Regions from separate parts of the Sphaerisporangium sp. NPDC049003 genome, predicted to be linked through region 2. Evidence: riboswitches for the same ligand, from Rfam matches in the RefSeq annotation. Region 2 holds a riboswitch; each other region holds the start of a gene.
The links. Region 2 has a riboswitch for cobalamin ahead of metE (5-methyltetrahydropteroyltriglutamate--homocysteine S-methyltransferase). Riboswitches for the same ligand answer to the same signal wherever they lie in the genome.
Positions count from the first base shown of each region.

Region 1: another riboswitch for cobalamin. It lies ahead of cobN (cobaltochelatase subunit CobN); the one in region 2 lies ahead of metE (5-methyltetrahydropteroyltriglutamate--homocysteine S-methyltransferase).
Region 3: another riboswitch for cobalamin. It lies ahead of ACGFIV_RS07385 (ribonucleoside-diphosphate reductase subunit alpha); the one in region 2 lies ahead of metE (5-methyltetrahydropteroyltriglutamate--homocysteine S-methyltransferase).

Region 1 is NZ_JBICTU010000006.1:240,933-246,003, forward strand. Features, by position in the region: gene ACGFIV_RS09115 (cobalt-precorrin-6A reductase) at 1-162, opposite strand, end outside; gene cobG (precorrin-3B synthase) at 215-1,648, opposite strand; cobalamin riboswitch at 1,667-1,864, shown strand; gene cobN (cobaltochelatase subunit CobN) at 1,898-5,071, shown strand, end outside.
Region 2 is NZ_JBICTU010000036.1:57,486-62,556, forward strand. Features, by position in the region: gene ACGFIV_RS31365 (hypothetical protein) at 1-836, shown strand, start outside; gene ACGFIV_RS31370 (DUF2637 domain-containing protein) at 869-1,552, opposite strand; gene ACGFIV_RS31375 (hypothetical protein) at 1,559-1,795, opposite strand; cobalamin riboswitch at 2,093-2,235, shown strand; gene metE (5-methyltetrahydropteroyltriglutamate--homocysteine S-methyltransferase) at 2,390-4,714, shown strand; gene ACGFIV_RS31385 (multicopper oxidase family protein) at 4,919-5,071, opposite strand, start outside.
Region 3 is NZ_JBICTU010000005.1:182,467-187,537, forward strand. Features, by position in the region: gene ACGFIV_RS07375 (tripartite tricarboxylate transporter substrate-binding protein) at 105-1,067, shown strand; gene ACGFIV_RS07380 (RNA ligase family protein) at 1,090-2,313, shown strand; cobalamin riboswitch at 2,481-2,681, shown strand; gene ACGFIV_RS07385 (ribonucleoside-diphosphate reductase subunit alpha) at 2,798-5,068, shown strand; gene ACGFIV_RS07390 (ribonucleotide-diphosphate reductase subunit beta) at 5,068-5,071, shown strand, end outside.

The DNA.
Region 1 (5,071 bases), on a different contig from region 2:
CAGGCGTTCTGGCCCGCCGAACCCCCCGACGCGCACCTCGCCCTCAGGAAGGCGGGGATCGGTCACACGGCCCGCGAGCGAGGAGATCACGCGGACCTCGGGACGGGCCGCCAGCGCCGCCGCCAGCGCCCGCGCCTCACCCGTCCCCCCGAGAACGAGCACGCCTGACCTCACCAGACGCCCCTGTCCACGGACACGAACCCGGATCCCTCCATCACGCCCCGGACCGTCTGGACGTGCCGGCCACCTGGCGGGCCGCGGTGACCGCGGCCGTCGTCTCCTCGATGTCCTCGCAGTGCAGGCTCCGGCCGCCGGCGTCGACACGGTAGCCGTCGCCGGTGGCCACCACGAGTACGGCCTGCCCGGCGGGCCGTCCGCACCGGCGCTCGCACCCGGCCCAGTGCACGCGAAGCACACCGGCGCCCGGCGCGCGGGCGGTGGTCGCCTGGATGTGCGCGATCGACGCGGCGTCCGCCTGGACATCGGAGAGTGACTTCGCGCAGCCGGGTCGTCCGGTGCAGGCCGTGACCCCGGTCCACGGGGAGGCGGGATCGGTGACCAGGCCGGTGGCCGCGAGCCTGGACAGCCATGACTCCGCGTCCGCTCCGCTGACGCCGGGCACGACGGCGCCACGCCATGGCGTCAGCCGGATCTCGCCGTCGCCCGCCTGCGCCGCCGTCGCCAGTGCTCGCGCCTGGGCGCCGGTCAGCCGGCCGAGCGGCGGCATGACGACGAGCGCGACCCGGGGGACGGCCCTCTCCCCGGGCCCGGGTACGGCCCCCCGCGCGGGCCGGTGTACCAGGCCGAGCGGCGGCGATGACGGCACGTCCGGGGAGACCACCGGCACGGGGTCGTGCTCCCCGGACCCGGTGGGGCCGTCGGCGTGGGCGGGCGTCCCGACGCGGGCGGAGCCGCCGAGGTGGGTGGCGATCCTCGCCGGGCCGTCGTCGAGTTCGGCCATGCGCCAGGCCGTCGAGTTCTGGGCGGTTCGTTCGGCGAGGAAGGCCTCGGCCGCCGCCATCATCGCGGATACCGCCTGTGTCGGGGCGAGGCGTACTCCGTGGTCCTCTCCCGCCAGGAGGAGCGCCCCCTCGACCGGCTCTCCGCCGGCCGGCGCGGGGATCGGGACGAAGGTGAGGTCGGCCTTGAGGGCGGGCAGGTCGCCTCTGCCGTCGTCCAGGGCGAACAGGAACCGGCCGGGCAGTCCCGCGAGGGCCGGGCGGGAGCACAGCGCCTCGTCCAGTTCGCGTACGAGCGGTGCCACCTCGATCAGGCCGCGACCGTCGAGCCCGGCCATGGGGGAGGCCAGGATGTTCCGCACACGTTCATGGGTCGCGGAGGGGAGCAGCCCCGCGGCGGCCATCCTCGCGGCGAACGCGGTCTCCCCCTCGGCGTTCAGCCCTCGTACCTGCACGTTGGCACGGGAGGTCAGCTCGACCACCCCGGAGCCGAGGGACGTGGCGGCGGCGCCCAGCTCGCGCAACTGGGCGGCGGTGAGGACGCCACCCGGCACCCGGATACGGGCGACGGCACCGTCCGCGGCCGGATGCGTCTGCAACGCACCGGGACAGGCGTCCACCCGCGACCTGTCCGGGGGTTTCCGGACGTGGAATCGCGACGAGGACTCCGGAAAGTCGACGACAGACACGTTGAGGATGTTAACCCGACTTCTCGCAATAAGTCGGACTCCGTGATCTGATAGGGGAGCGACGGCACAAGGAGGAAGCCGGTGTGAATCCGGCGCGGTCCCGCCACTGTCACCGGGGAGCGAACCCCATCCAAGGCCACGGCCCGGCAACGGGCGGGAAGGCCGGGGTGAGCGTCGATCCGGAAGCCAGGAGACTCCAGGCCGTGTGGACCCACGACCCGGGGCGCGGACCCCGAGTGAGGATGTGCCGTGCGCCATCTCCCCGTACTTCTGCTGTCGACCTCCGACACCGACCTGCTGAGCGCACGCGCGAGCGGCGCCCCGTACCGCCTGGACAACCCGGCGCGGCTCGCCGTCGAGGACCTCTCCCCGCTGCTCGACGACGTGGAGCTGGTCGTCGTCCGCCTGCTCGGCGGGCGGCGGGTATGGGAGGAGGGGCTGGACATGCTGCTGGCGGGGCCCCGCCCCGTCATCGTGCTCGGAGGCGAGCAGGCTCCCGACGCCGAGTTGATGGAGCTGTCCACCGTCCCCGGTGGAGTGTGCGCCGAGGCGCACGCCTATCTGGCGCACGGTGGCCCGGCCAACCTGGCCGAGCTGTACAGGTTCGTGTCCGACACCGTGCTGCTCACCGGGCACGGCTTCGCGGCCCCCGCGCCCACGCCAAGCTGGGGCGTCCTTGAGAGGACCGACGGCGCCGAAGGTGAGGGGCGGCCGGTCGTGGGGGTTCTGTACTACCGGGCTCATCATGTCGCGGGGAACACCGGGTTCGTCGAGGCGTTGTGCGGCGCGATCGAGGACGCCGGAGGCCGGGCGCTGCCCGTGTACTGCGCGTCGTTGCGCACCGCGGAGCCCGGCCTGATGGAGGTTCTCGGCGGCGTGGACGCGCTGGTCGTCACCGTGCTGGCGGCGGGCGGCACCCGTCCGGCCACCGCCTCGGCGGGCGGCGACGACGAGGCCTGGGACGTGGGGGCGCTCGCCCGGCTCGACGTTCCGATCATCCAGGGCCTGTGCCTGACGGGAGACCGGGAGACCTGGGCGGCGAGCGACGACGGGCTGTCCCCGCTGGACGCCGCCTCGCAGGTGGCCATCCCGGAGTTCGACGGGCGGATCATCACCGTGCCGTTCTCCTTCAAGGAGGTCGACGAGGAGGGCCTGACCGTCTACGTGGCGGACCCCGAGCGCGCGGCCCGGGTCGCCGGCATCGCCGTACGGCACGCCGCGCTGCGGCACGTGCCCCCGGGGGACAGGCGGATCGCGGTCATGCTGTCGGCCTACCCCACCAAGCACGCGCGGATCGGCAACGCCGTGGGCCTGGACACACCCGCCAGCGTGGTCCGCCTGCTGGCCGCCATGCGCGCGAGCGGGTACGACATCGGGCCCGAGGGCGAGGGCGGCCTGCCGGGCGTGGACGGGCAGGACGGCGACGCGCTCGTCCACGCGCTCATCGCCGCGGGCGGCCAGGACCAGGACTGGCTCACCGAGGAGCAGCTCTCCGGCAACCCCGTGCGCGTCTCCGCCGCGCGTTACCGGGCCTGGTACGCCACGCTTCCCGAGGACCTCCGCGCGGGGATGGAGCGGCACTGGGGACCGCCGCCCGGCGAGCTGTTCGTCGACCGTTCGCGCGACCCCGAGGGGGAGATCGTGCTGGCGGCCCTGCGCGCCGGCAACGTCGTGGTGATGGTCCAGCCGCCGCGTGGGTTCGGCGAGAACCCCATCGCGATCTACCACGACCCCGACCTGCCGCCCAGCCACCACTACCTGGCCGCCTACCGCTGGCTCCAGGACGGGTTCGGCGCGCACGCGGTGGTACACGTCGGCAAGCACGGCAACCTGGAGTGGCTGCCGGGCAAGTCCGCCGGGATGTCCGCCTCCTGCGGGCCGGACGCCGCGCTCGGCGACCTGCCGCTGATCTACCCGTTCCTCGTGAACGACCCCGGCGAGGGGACCCAGGCCAAGCGCCGCGCCCACGCCACCCTGGTCGACCACCTGGTGCCGCCCATGGCCCGCGCCGACACCTACGGCGACATGGCGCGTCTGGAGCAGCTCCTCGACGAGCACGCCTCCATCGCCGCGATGGACCCCGCCAAGCTCCCCGCGATCCGCGCCCAGATCTGGACCCTCATCCAGGCCGCCCGGCTCGACCACGATCTCGGGCTGGACGACAGGCCGCACGACGCGGAGTTCGACGACTTCCTGCTGCACGTCGACGGCTGGCTGTGCGAGGTCAAGGACGTGCAGATCCGCGACGGCCTGCACGTGCTGGGTCAGGCGCCCGTGGGCCGGGCCCGCGAGGACCTCGTGCTGGCGATGCTGCGCGCCCGGCAGATGTGGGCCGGGGCCGAGGCGCTACCCGGGCTGCGCGAGGCCCTCGGCCTGGCGGAGGACGGCAGCGCCGCGCGGGCCGACACCGACCGGGCCGAGACGGTCGCGGCGGCGCTCGTCCACGGCATGGAGGAGCGCGGCTGGGATCCCGGCGCGGTGGAGGAGGTCTGCGCGGCCGTACCGCCGGTGGCCGGGGAGGCGGCGGGGGTGGCCGTACCGCCGATGGCCGGGCGGATCCTGCGCTTCGCGGCCACCGAGATCGTTCCGCGGCTGGCGAGGACCAGCGACGAGATCGGCGCCGTGCTGCACGCGCTCGACGGAGGGTACGTGCCGGCGGGGCCGAGCGGGTCGCCGCTGCGCGGGCTGATCAACGTGCTGCCCACCGGCCGGAACTTCTACTCGGTCGACCCCAAGGCCGTGCCGAGCCGCCTTGCCTGGGAGACGGGGCAGGCCATGGCCGACTCGCTGCTCGCACGCTACCGCGCCGACACCGGCGACTGGCCGCGCTCGGTGGGCCTGTCGATCTGGGGGACCAGCGCCATGCGCACCTCCGGTGACGACGTGGCCGAGGTGCTCGCGCTCCTCGGCGTACGACCGGTGTGGGACGAGGCGTCCCGCCGGGTCACCGGCCTCGCGCCGATCCCCCACGAGGAGCTGGGCCGCCCCCGCGTGGACGTCACCGTCAGGATCAGCGGCTTCTTCCGCGACGCGTTCCCCCACGTCGTCGTGATGCTGGACGACGCGGTGCGGCTGGTCGCCGGGCTGGAGGAGCCGGAGGAGGTCAACTTCGTACGGGCGCACGTGGTGGCCGACCGCGCGGAACACGGCGACGAGCGCCGGGCCACCACCCGCGTCTTCGGGTCGAGGCCGGGCGCCTACGGGGCGGGGCTGCTGCCGCTGATCGACAGCCGCAACTGGCGCGACGACGCCGACCTCGCCGAGGTGTACGCGGTGTGGGGCGGCTTCGCCTACGGCAGGGACATGGACGGCACGCCCGCGAGAAAGGACATGGAGACCGCCTACCGGCGCATCGCCGTGGCCGCCAAGAACGTCGACACCCGCGAGCACGACATCGCCGACTCCGACGACTACTTCCAGTAC
Region 2 (5,071 bases):
CACAGCTCATCGAGCTCGCGAAAGCTCACAAGGTGGTCTTACCCATGTCTGCGGCGCATCTGGCAGAGACAGCCAAACAGGTCGACCGGGAACAGCGCTACCAGCGAGCACTCACAATCCTCCAGCTCTCGGGCGGCTGGCAACTACGCGATCCACTCGACCTGCGCCGGTTTGAACTGCGGCAAGCATTGACGATCCGCTACCGCCAACGCTGCCTCCTCCCACCTGCGGCTATCACGCTCGAACCGGGTGCCGTCCACTCGGGCCGAGACAGCATGCTCCCCCGTGTTGACCCTGGTCTACCGCCACATGCGCAATGGGCCGTTCATGCCATCCAATGCATCAGCGGAATCATCGACGCGATCCTCGACGCCGGACATGTCCCAATGGCTCCCGCTCCTGGATGGGCAGCCAGCCTTCAGCAGTTCGCGGAGTTCCTACGGGATAACCCGACCGGTAAGGAGATGAAGCGCAGGCGGACTCACGCGAAGTTCCTTGCTGACCTGGGACGAGAACTTCCTGAAGAGGCACATCGCGCTGGCATCACACCGGACGAAATGTCCGATTGGGCCCTCAACCACAGCGAAGAAGGCCTACCCTCCATGCCAACGCTGGGCCTTTTTCGGGAGGTTCTCCACGAGAAGCTCTCTGATGGACAGCTACACTGGGCAGAAAATGATCTTGTCGACATGATGTACCTGACCGCAGCCGCCGGCTACTGCGACTACGTCGTGGGTGAGCGCGCACACGCTGCCCACACCGCGAACGCGTCGCGACGATTGGGCAGAGCGGACAAGCTTTACCGCAACATTCGCTCGCTCATTGAAGAGCTCTGAGTTGCGTTGCCTTTCAACCTTCGATCCCCGCATCAGTGCAGTTCGCCAGCGAGGCCGGCCTTCTTGACTAGGCGGCCCCAGCGGGGGCTGCGGGCGAAGACCCGGGCGATGGCGACACCGCTGGGTAGATCACCGTCCGCCTGACGGTTCTGCTGCGCCCACCGCCAGGCCTCTCGCTGCAGCAGTCGGCCGTTTCCGGTCGGCTCAGCGGAGACGGTGTCCTCCTCCTGATCTTCTTGTAGCTCGACGGGGTCGGCTTCTGCATCGGCGGGAGGGTCAGGGCTGATGACAGCCAGCTCTTGAGCTTCGGCCCGTCCTCCCGCAGAGCGGCGGATCTGGGACATCAGAAGCTCGTAGCTGCCGATCAGAGCCAGCGAGGGCCAGGCGGCGATGAGGCGGCCGATCAGGCTGGGTTCGGCTACGGCGACGTTCGCGCCGAGGCTGGCGAGACTGCCGACCACGAGGAGGCTCCACGCCAGGAGGCCGCCGCAGGAGCCGTAGCGGTTGGCCAGGAGGATGGACATCGAGGCGACGACGATCAGGCCGTCGACGGCGAGTGGGATCAGCACTGCGGCCAAGTGATCCTCACCGTGGCGTAGGCAGAGTTCGTGCATGTGCCTGAACGACACGACCGCCGCGATCAGCGCCAGTAGTGCGACACCTGCGATCGTCGTACGCCGGATGCGGCGCACAGCCAGGGAGAGATCGGTTTCCACAACCGCTCACCTCTGGCCGAGCAGGAAGCGGGTGGTGAGAGCGAAGGGATGTGCAATTGGTTCGTCTCCCCCCTCGGACACGTACCCTTCGCGCATGTGGAGGTCCGGTTGCGACTGGGCCTCCACTAGCTGTTTCTCGGGGTAGTAGGTCAGCCGCAGGCCGATCTCCGCGTCGACCTGAGCCTTGTCGTTCGGATCCGCCTCCGCCAGAACCTGAACGTGGTCCTCGATCGCGGTCACCATGGCATCGATCTCCTCGTGTCATCCGACGCCCGCCGCTCACTTGGCGTAGCTGCGCCTGAGCGGCTACCTGCTGGACCTGGGTCTCGGCCATCCACTGAGCGACCAGGGCGGGATCCGCGCCCGCGTTCCACAACATCGTCACCAAGTCGGCGCGGATCGGCATGGCGCCACACCCCGACCACCCCCATTCGCGGCGACCGACCCGGTCCCGGCACGTCGAGCACTCGCCCGAGCCGCTGCGGCACTCTAGACTCGGGGGTGCAGTCGGTTCGCCCTGCCCGCCAGGCAGGAGCGTCGTAAGAGGGAACCCGGTGTGAATCCGGGACTGCCCCGCAGCGGTGAGTGGGAACGACCGCCGTCACACGCACTGGATCCGATCCAAGGACCCGGGAAGCGACGGCCAGTAGGCACGAGATGGGCGCCCACGAGTCCGAAGACCTGCCACTGCCCGCGCGCGACCGCGCGCGGTGACGTTCGACGGCCTCGTGGGAGGGCCGGCGTGACGACGCGGACCTGACCGTGGGTCCGCACCATCTGCCGTGCCTTCGCCCCGGGGTTCCGTCGAGGTCTCCGTGACTCGCGAAGGAGAGTTTCATGGCCGAGAGTTCCCCTGCGCCCACCGCGCTGGCCACCGTGTACGGCTACCCACGCCAAGGACCGGGCCGCGAACTGAAGAAGGCCGTCGAAGGCTACTGGGCCGGCCGCACCACCGACGCCGAACTGCTCGACGTCGCCGCCGGGCTGCGCCGCGACAACTGGCGCCGCTTGGCCGAGGCGGGGATCGACGAGGTCCCGACCGGCGACTTCTCTCTGTACGACCACGTGCTGGACACCACGGTCATGGTCGGCGCGATCCCGCCGCGGCATCGCGCCGCCGTGCGGGCCGACCCGCTGGACGGCTATTTCGCGATGGCGCGCGGTACTCAGGACGTCGCGCCGCTGGAGATGACCAAGTGGTTCGACACCAACTACCACTACCTGGTCCCCGAGCTCGGCCCGGACACCGTCTTCGCGGCCGACCCCTCCAAGCCTGTGAGCGAGTTGCGTGAGGCTCTGGCACTGGGACACAACCCGCGGCCAGTCCTGGTCGGCCCGGTGACCTACCTGCTGCTGGCCAAGCCGGCGCCGGACGCCCCAGCGGACTTCGACCCGCTCACCCTGCTCGACCGGCTGCTGCCCGTGTACGCCGAGATCCTCGCGGCACTGCACGAAGCGGGCGCCCGCTGGGTGCAACTCGACGAACCCACCCTGGTCCAGGACCAGCCGCAGGCCGTCCTGGACGCCGTCGCCGGCTGCTACCAGCGGCTGGGCTCACTCACCGAGCGCCCGAAGATCCTGGTCGCCGGCTATTTCGACCACCTCGGGGAAGCCCTGTCTGTGCTGGCCCATGCGCCGATCGAGGGTCTGGGGCTCGACCTCACCGGCCCGGCCGCCGCCAACCTGAACGACCTGGCGGCCGCCGGCGGGCTGCCGGGCAAGCGTCTGATCGCGGGCGTCGTGGACGGCCGCAACATCTGGATCAACGACCTGGAGAAGTCGCTGAGCACCCTGGCGACCCTTCTCGGACTGGCCGGGCAGGTGGACGTCGCCGCGTCCTGCTCGCTCCTGCACGTCCCGCTGGACGCCGCCGCCGAGACGGAGATCGATCCTGAGATCCGGCCATGGCTGGCCTTCGCCCGGCAGAAGACCGCCGAGATCGTCGCCCTCGCCCGCGGTCTGAACCGCGGTGTCCGCGCCATCTCTGACGACCTCACCGACAACCGCGAAGCCCTGGAGTCCCGCAGGACGTCCGCGCTCACCCGCGACCCGGCGATCCGCGAACGCGCGGCTGCGGTGACCGGGCAGGACACCAGGCGGGCTGAACCCTACGCGGAACGGGCGCGAGCCCAGCGCAACCATCTGGACCTGCCGCTGGTGCCCACGACCACCATCGGTTCGTTCCCCCAGACCGCCGAGTTGCGCGCCGCCCGCGCCGACCTGCGCGCCGGGCGCATCGACCAGTATGCCTACGACGAGCGCATGGCCGTTGAGATTCGGGAGATCCTCGCCTTCCAGGAGGAGAGCGGCCTGGACGTGCTCGTGCACGGCGAGCCCGAGCGCAACGACATGGTGCAGTACTTCGCCGAGCAACTCGACGGATACATCGCCACCCAGCAGGGGTGGGTCCAGTCCTACGGGTCCAGGTACGTCCGACCGCCGATCCTGGCCGGCGACATCTCCCGCCCACACCCGATGACCCTGCGCTGGACCACCTACGCCCAGTCCCAGACCAGCCGCCCAGTGAAGGGCATGCTCACCGGCCCGGTCACCATGCTGGCCTGGTCGTTCGTCCGCGACGACCAGCCGCTCGGCGAGACCGCCCGGCAGGTCGCGCTCGCCCTGCGCGACGAAGTCGCCGACCTGGAAGCCGCCGGCACCGCCGTCATCCAGGTGGACGAACCTGCGCTCCGTGAAACGCTGCCCCTGCGCGCCGCGGACCGCCCCGCCTACCTCGCCTGGGCCACCGAGGCGTTCCGCCTGGCCACCGCCGGGGCGCGGCCGCGGACCCAGATCCACACCCACATGTGCTACGCCGAGTTCGGCGAGATCATCGCCGCGATCGACGACATGGACGCCGACGTCATCAGCCTCGAAGCCGCCCGCTCCCACATGCAGGTGGCCGAGGAACTCGCCCAGGCCGGCTACCCCCGCGAGGTCGGGCCCGGCGTCTACGACATCCACTCCCCCCGAGTCCCCGGCGTCGAGGAGGTGGCTTCTTTGCTGCGCAAGGGGCTGTCCGCCATCCCCGCCGACCGGCTGTGGGCCAACCCCGACTGCGGCCTGAAGACCCGCGCCTGGCCCGAGACCCGCGACTCCCTGGAAAACCTCGTCACCGCTGCCAAGCAGATCCGCACCGAGATCACTTCCTCCTCCGCCTGACCGTCTGTTTTCGGGGCCGGACACCCTCCGGCCCCGATACGGCGGCTCATGAAGGAGAGCGGATGATCAGCGAGAGGGCTCCATGCACCGCTGCCTCCGCTGGCGCGCCACGGTGGATCGCTGAGTGCCGCCGCGACGGGCACATGAGCCCTGCTCGCGCTGTTCGGCCGGGCCGGTGACGGTCGGCGGCGCGTCCGGGCGCGCTCAGGCGCCGACGCGGTAGGGGCGCATCATCTCGTTGTCCTCGTGTTCCAGCAGGTGGCAGTGCCAGACGAAGAGACCGGCCCTGTCGAACGTCGCCTTGATCCGGGTGATCTGGTGCGGGTAGGCGATCACCGTGTCCTTGAACCCCCGTTC
Region 3 (5,071 bases), on a different contig from region 2:
GCCGACGCGAGCCCTTTGGCCGGGAGGGCGCTCCTGCCGCACCTTCGTGTGTACATGGTCTGAAGTGGGCATTTAGCCGTATATCGGGGGAAAGGGCATGAACCATGCGTCGACGGGAGGTGCTCGCACTCGGCGCGGGGCTCGTGGCGCTGGCCGCGGGATGCGGGAGCACCACCGGTTCACGCTCGCTCGCCGCGACGCGGCTCTCGATGGTCGTCCCCGGGCCGTACGGGGGCGAGGCCGACCGGGTCGCGCGGGCCCTCGCCGGCACGGCCGAGCGGGCCGCGCTGGCCGGCCAGGTGCGGGTCGTCAACCGCCCGCCGCACGTCGCGCTGACGGAGTTCGCCCGCGCGCGGCGCGCCGACCAGATCCTCATGGCCGAGCCCGAACTGGTCGGCACCGTACGGACCGTCCGGCCCGCGGGCGCCTTCGCCAGGACCACGCCGCTGGCCAGGCTCTGCGGCGAGTGGGAGGTGCTGGTGGTCCCGGTGTCCTCGCGCCTCGGGTCGTTCGGCGCGTTCGCCGACGCGATGCGGCGCGATCCGGCCAGGCTGGCGGTGGCGGGCAGGGCCGAGGGCGGGATGGACCACGTCCTGTTCGGCATGCTCGCCCAGAGCCTCGGCCTGGACGCGCGTCTGCTCCACTACGTGGCCTACCCGACCAGCGACGAAGCGGTCACCGCGCTCTCGGGCGGGGGCGTGGTGGCGGCGCTCGGCAGCCATGCCGGGGTGCGCGAGCGCGTACGGGCCGGAGAGCTGCACGCGCTGGCGGTCTCCTCGCCCGACCGCATCCAGGGTCTGGACGCCCCGACGCTGCTGGAGTGCGACGTACACCTGTCCTGCGCCAACTGGCGCGGCCTGCTCGGTGCCGGTGACCTCGCCGACGACGACCGGGCCGCCCTCATCGGCCTGTGCCACGACATCGCGGACTCGGCGCGCTGGAGGGCGCTGTGCGCGCGGAACGGCTGGACCCCGCTGTACCTGGAGGGCGAGGAGTTCCGGCAGTGGCTGCGCGTGGAGTCCGCCCGGCTGAGCCGGGCACTCGGCGAGCTGGGCCTGCGCGCCTGAGCGGCCACGGCCGCCGGGGAGAGTGTCGAGGCCGTTCGCCGACGCCGACGCCGACGCCGACGCCGTCTCGGTCACCGGCACCAACCGCGTGGCAGCGTCGCGACCGCGTGCGTCGAGCCGAAAACCCTTGTCGTCGATGATCGGTCTGGCTCTACTCTGGCCGGGCGGTGAGGTCTTCGATACGGAAGGGTTGGTCATGGACGTCGAGTGGTCGGTCTACCCGAAGATGGCGCGGCGTGCGGGCCCTGTCCCGCACACCGGCGGCCCGTGGGTGGCCACCGAGAAGATCCACGGCGCGCATCTGGCGGTGGTGTGCGACGGCACATCGGTATGGCCTGCCAAGCGGCGGGTCCTGCTGTCGGAGGCGGAGCTCGACTCCTTCTTCGGGCTGTCGCGGATCTGGCCGGATCTGGCGGTCACGGCCGCCGAGATGGCCCGGTTCCTGCGTGGCCTGGAGGGGTTCGATGGCAACCTGGTGCTCTATGGGGAGTTGGCCGGCGGTCACTATCCGCATCCTGAGGTGACGGCGGTGCCCGGCGTCCAACCAGTGCAGACAGGCGTGTGGTACTGCCCTGATCTGGTATGGATCCTGTTTGACGCGGCCTTCGAGACCGAAGAGGGCGTCGTCTGGCTCGCCGATGACACCCTGCGCCAGGCGGCCGCTCGGGCGGGAGCGCGTTGCGTGCCGCGCCTCGCCGAAGGGGCGCTGTCCACGCTCGGCGAACTACCGCCGGCCTTTTCCAGCCGGCTCCCCGCACTGCTCGGGTTGCCCGCCTTGGCGGACAACCTCGCCGAGGGGCTGGTGCTCAGACCGGCCGGGCGCTGGAAGGCGAGCACGCGGGCCATCCCGCGTCCATTGGTCAAACGCAAGCATCCGCGCTTCGCTGAGGACTCCCGCTATCAGGGTGCCCGGCCGTATGTGCCGCCGGTCGAGGGAGCGGCAGGTGTCCCGGGATGGCTTGTCGCCGAGGCGGTCGAGCGGCTCACCCCGGCGCGTGCGGCAGCGGTGCTGAGCAAGCTCGGACCCGCCACCGCGATCGAACCACTGGCCGAGGAGATCCTCACCGACCTCCTCGACGACCTGGAGGAGGACCTCGGGGGCCTGGAACCCGGACAGCGCACCGCGCTGCGAGGCGCGCTCGCCACAGGCGTCGCGGCACTGGCTCGCATCGATCACGACCACCGTGCCGGGGGTCCCCCGGTCGCGGGGGATGGCGCGGCTGCCGGGGGACGCACAGGGCGATGATCCCGCCGCCCGGCGACGCCGCTCCGGCCGCAACCCCTCTCCCCCTCCAGAGCGCCCTCGATTTCGTGTCACGGTTCGTTGAGGAGGTAATCCATGGTGCGAGTGGCAGTAAGTAACGGCCCCTGACACAACCTGTAGGGGTTGTTGTGGCGGCGCCCACTACATGTAGGATCCTGATCGTTGCTGGTTCGCTCTGCGGAGCGAGGTAAGAGGGAACCCGGTGCGATTCCGGGGCTGCCCCGCAGCGGTGAGCGGGAACGACCGCCGTCACATGAGCACTGGGCAGCGGAAGGCCTGGGAAGCGACGGCCACTAGGCGTGAGAAGACGCCCGCGAGTCCGAAGACCTGCCGGTGACATGTCGTCCAGGCCTCGAGGGAGGGCCGCGGACGGGGTATCCGGCCTGCCCGCTCGGCGCGACGCCTGCCGGTCGTGCTCCGACGCGTGCCCTCCTTGCGGGGATTCGAGCGCAACGAGGGAGAGCACGTGACCGTGACACGCGATTTGCCACTGCCGTACCAGACCGGGGACAGGCGCCTTGCCATCGAGGAGGCCGCCGCCCGGGTCGTCACCGATCCCGCCAACTCCCGGATCGCCGCCGGGCTGCTGGCCGAGGAGATCGCGGACGAGGCGGCGGCGCACGGCGTGCGGACGTTCTCGGAGTCGATCGCCGCCACGCACGCGGCGGGGCTGATCCAGGATGAGCTGGCCGAGTTCGTGCGGGCCAACGCGGACGTGCTGGACGAGCTGGTCGACCCCGAGGGCGACGCGCGTTTCGAGTACTTCGGGCTGCGCACCGTCTACGACCGCTACCTGCTGCGCCACCCCGTCACGCGCGGCGTGCTGGAGGCGCCTCAGCACTTCTTCCTGCGCGTGGCCTGCGGGCTCGCCGGCACGGTGGCCGAGGCCGCGGAGCTCTACCGGCTGATCTCCACGCTGTCGTACCTGCCCAGTTCGCCGACATTGTTCAACTCCGGGGCGCGGCGCCCGCAACTGTCGTCGTGCTTCCTTCTCGACTCGCCCCGCGACGAGCTGGAGGCCATCTACGAGCGGTACGGCCAGATCGCGCGCCTGTCGAAGTACGCCGGGGGGATCGGGGTCTCCTGGACCCGCGTCCGGTCGCGCGGCTCGCTCATCCGGGGGACCAACGGTCACTCCAACGGCATCGTGCCCTGGCTGCGCACGCTCGACTCCAGCGTCGCGGCGGTGAACCAGGGCGGGCGGCGCAAGGGCGCGGCCTGCGTCTACCTCGAACCGTGGCACGCCGACGTCGAGGAGTTCCTGGAGCTGCGCGACAACACCGGCGAGGACGCCCGCCGCACCCACAACCTCAACCTGGCGAACTGGATCCCCGACGAGTTCATGCGCCGCGTCGAGGACGACGGCGTCTGGTCGCTGTTCGACCCCAAGGCCGTCCCCGAGCTGGTCGACCTGTGGGGCGAGGAGTTCGACGCCAGGTACCGCGAGGCGGAGGAGGCCGGGCTCTACGTCCGCCAGCTCCCCGCGAGGACCCTGTACGGCCGCATGATGCGCACCCTCGCGCAGACGGGCAACGGCTGGATGACGTTCAAGGACGCCGCCAACCGGGCCTCCAACCAGACGGCCAGGCCCGGGAACGTCATCCACCTGTCCAACCTGTGCACCGAGATCCTTGAGGTGACCAGCGACGCCGAGACGGCCGTGTGCAACCTCGGCTCGGTCAACCTCGCCGCGCACCTGGTGGACGGCGGGGTCGACTGGGCCCGGCTGCGCTCCACGGTGGCGACGGCCGTCCGCTTCCTCGACCGGTCCATCGACCGGGGCTTCTACCCCACACCCGAGGCGGAGGCCGCCAACCTGCGCTGGCGGCCGATCGGCCTCGGCGTGATGGGCCTCGCCGACGTCTTCTTCTCGCTGCGGCTTCCCTTCGACTCGCCGGAGGCGCTCGCGCTGTCCACGCGGATCGCCGAGGAGATGGCGCTCGCCGCCTACTGGGCGTCCGCGAGCCTCGCCGAGGCGCACGGGGCGCATCCGTCGTACGCCGACACGCGCGCGGCCGGGGGAGTCCTGCACCTCGACCACTTCCCGGCGGCGAACCCGGTACACCCCGCCGAGTGGGCGGAGCTGCGCGAGCGCGTCGCGGTCACCGGGCTGCGCAACTCGCTGCTCCTGGCCGTCGCCCCCACGGCGACCATCGCCTCGATCGCCGGATGCTACGAGTGCGTCGAGCCGCAGGTGTCCAACGTCTTCAAGCGCGAGACGCTCTCGGGTGAGTTCCTGCAGGTCAACCGCTACCTGGTCCGCGATCTGCAGGAGCGCGGGCTGTGGACGCCGCAGGTCAGGGACGCGGTCAAGCGCGCCGACGGGTCCGTGGGCGAGATCGCCTCGGTTCCCGAGGACCTCAAGGCCCTGTACCGCACCGCCTGGGAGCTGCCGCAGAAGGCGCTGATCGACCTGGCCGCCGCGCGGCAGCCGTACATCGACCAGTCGCAGTCCCTCAACCTCTTCATGGCCACCCCGACCATCGGCAAGCTGTCGTCGATGTACGCCTATGCGTGGCGGTCCGGGCTGAAGACCACGTACTACCTGCGCTCGCGTCCGGCGACGCGCATAGCGCAGACCACCGTGGCCGCCGAGTCCACGGCAGGCTCCCCGTCGGCGTCCCCGTCGCCGTCCGCGCGCGGCGCGGACTCCGTCCAGACGTTCGAGGTCGTGCCCGACCTCGCGGCCGTCGCGTGTTCCCTCGAAAACCCCGAGATCTGTGAGGCCTGCCAGTGATGC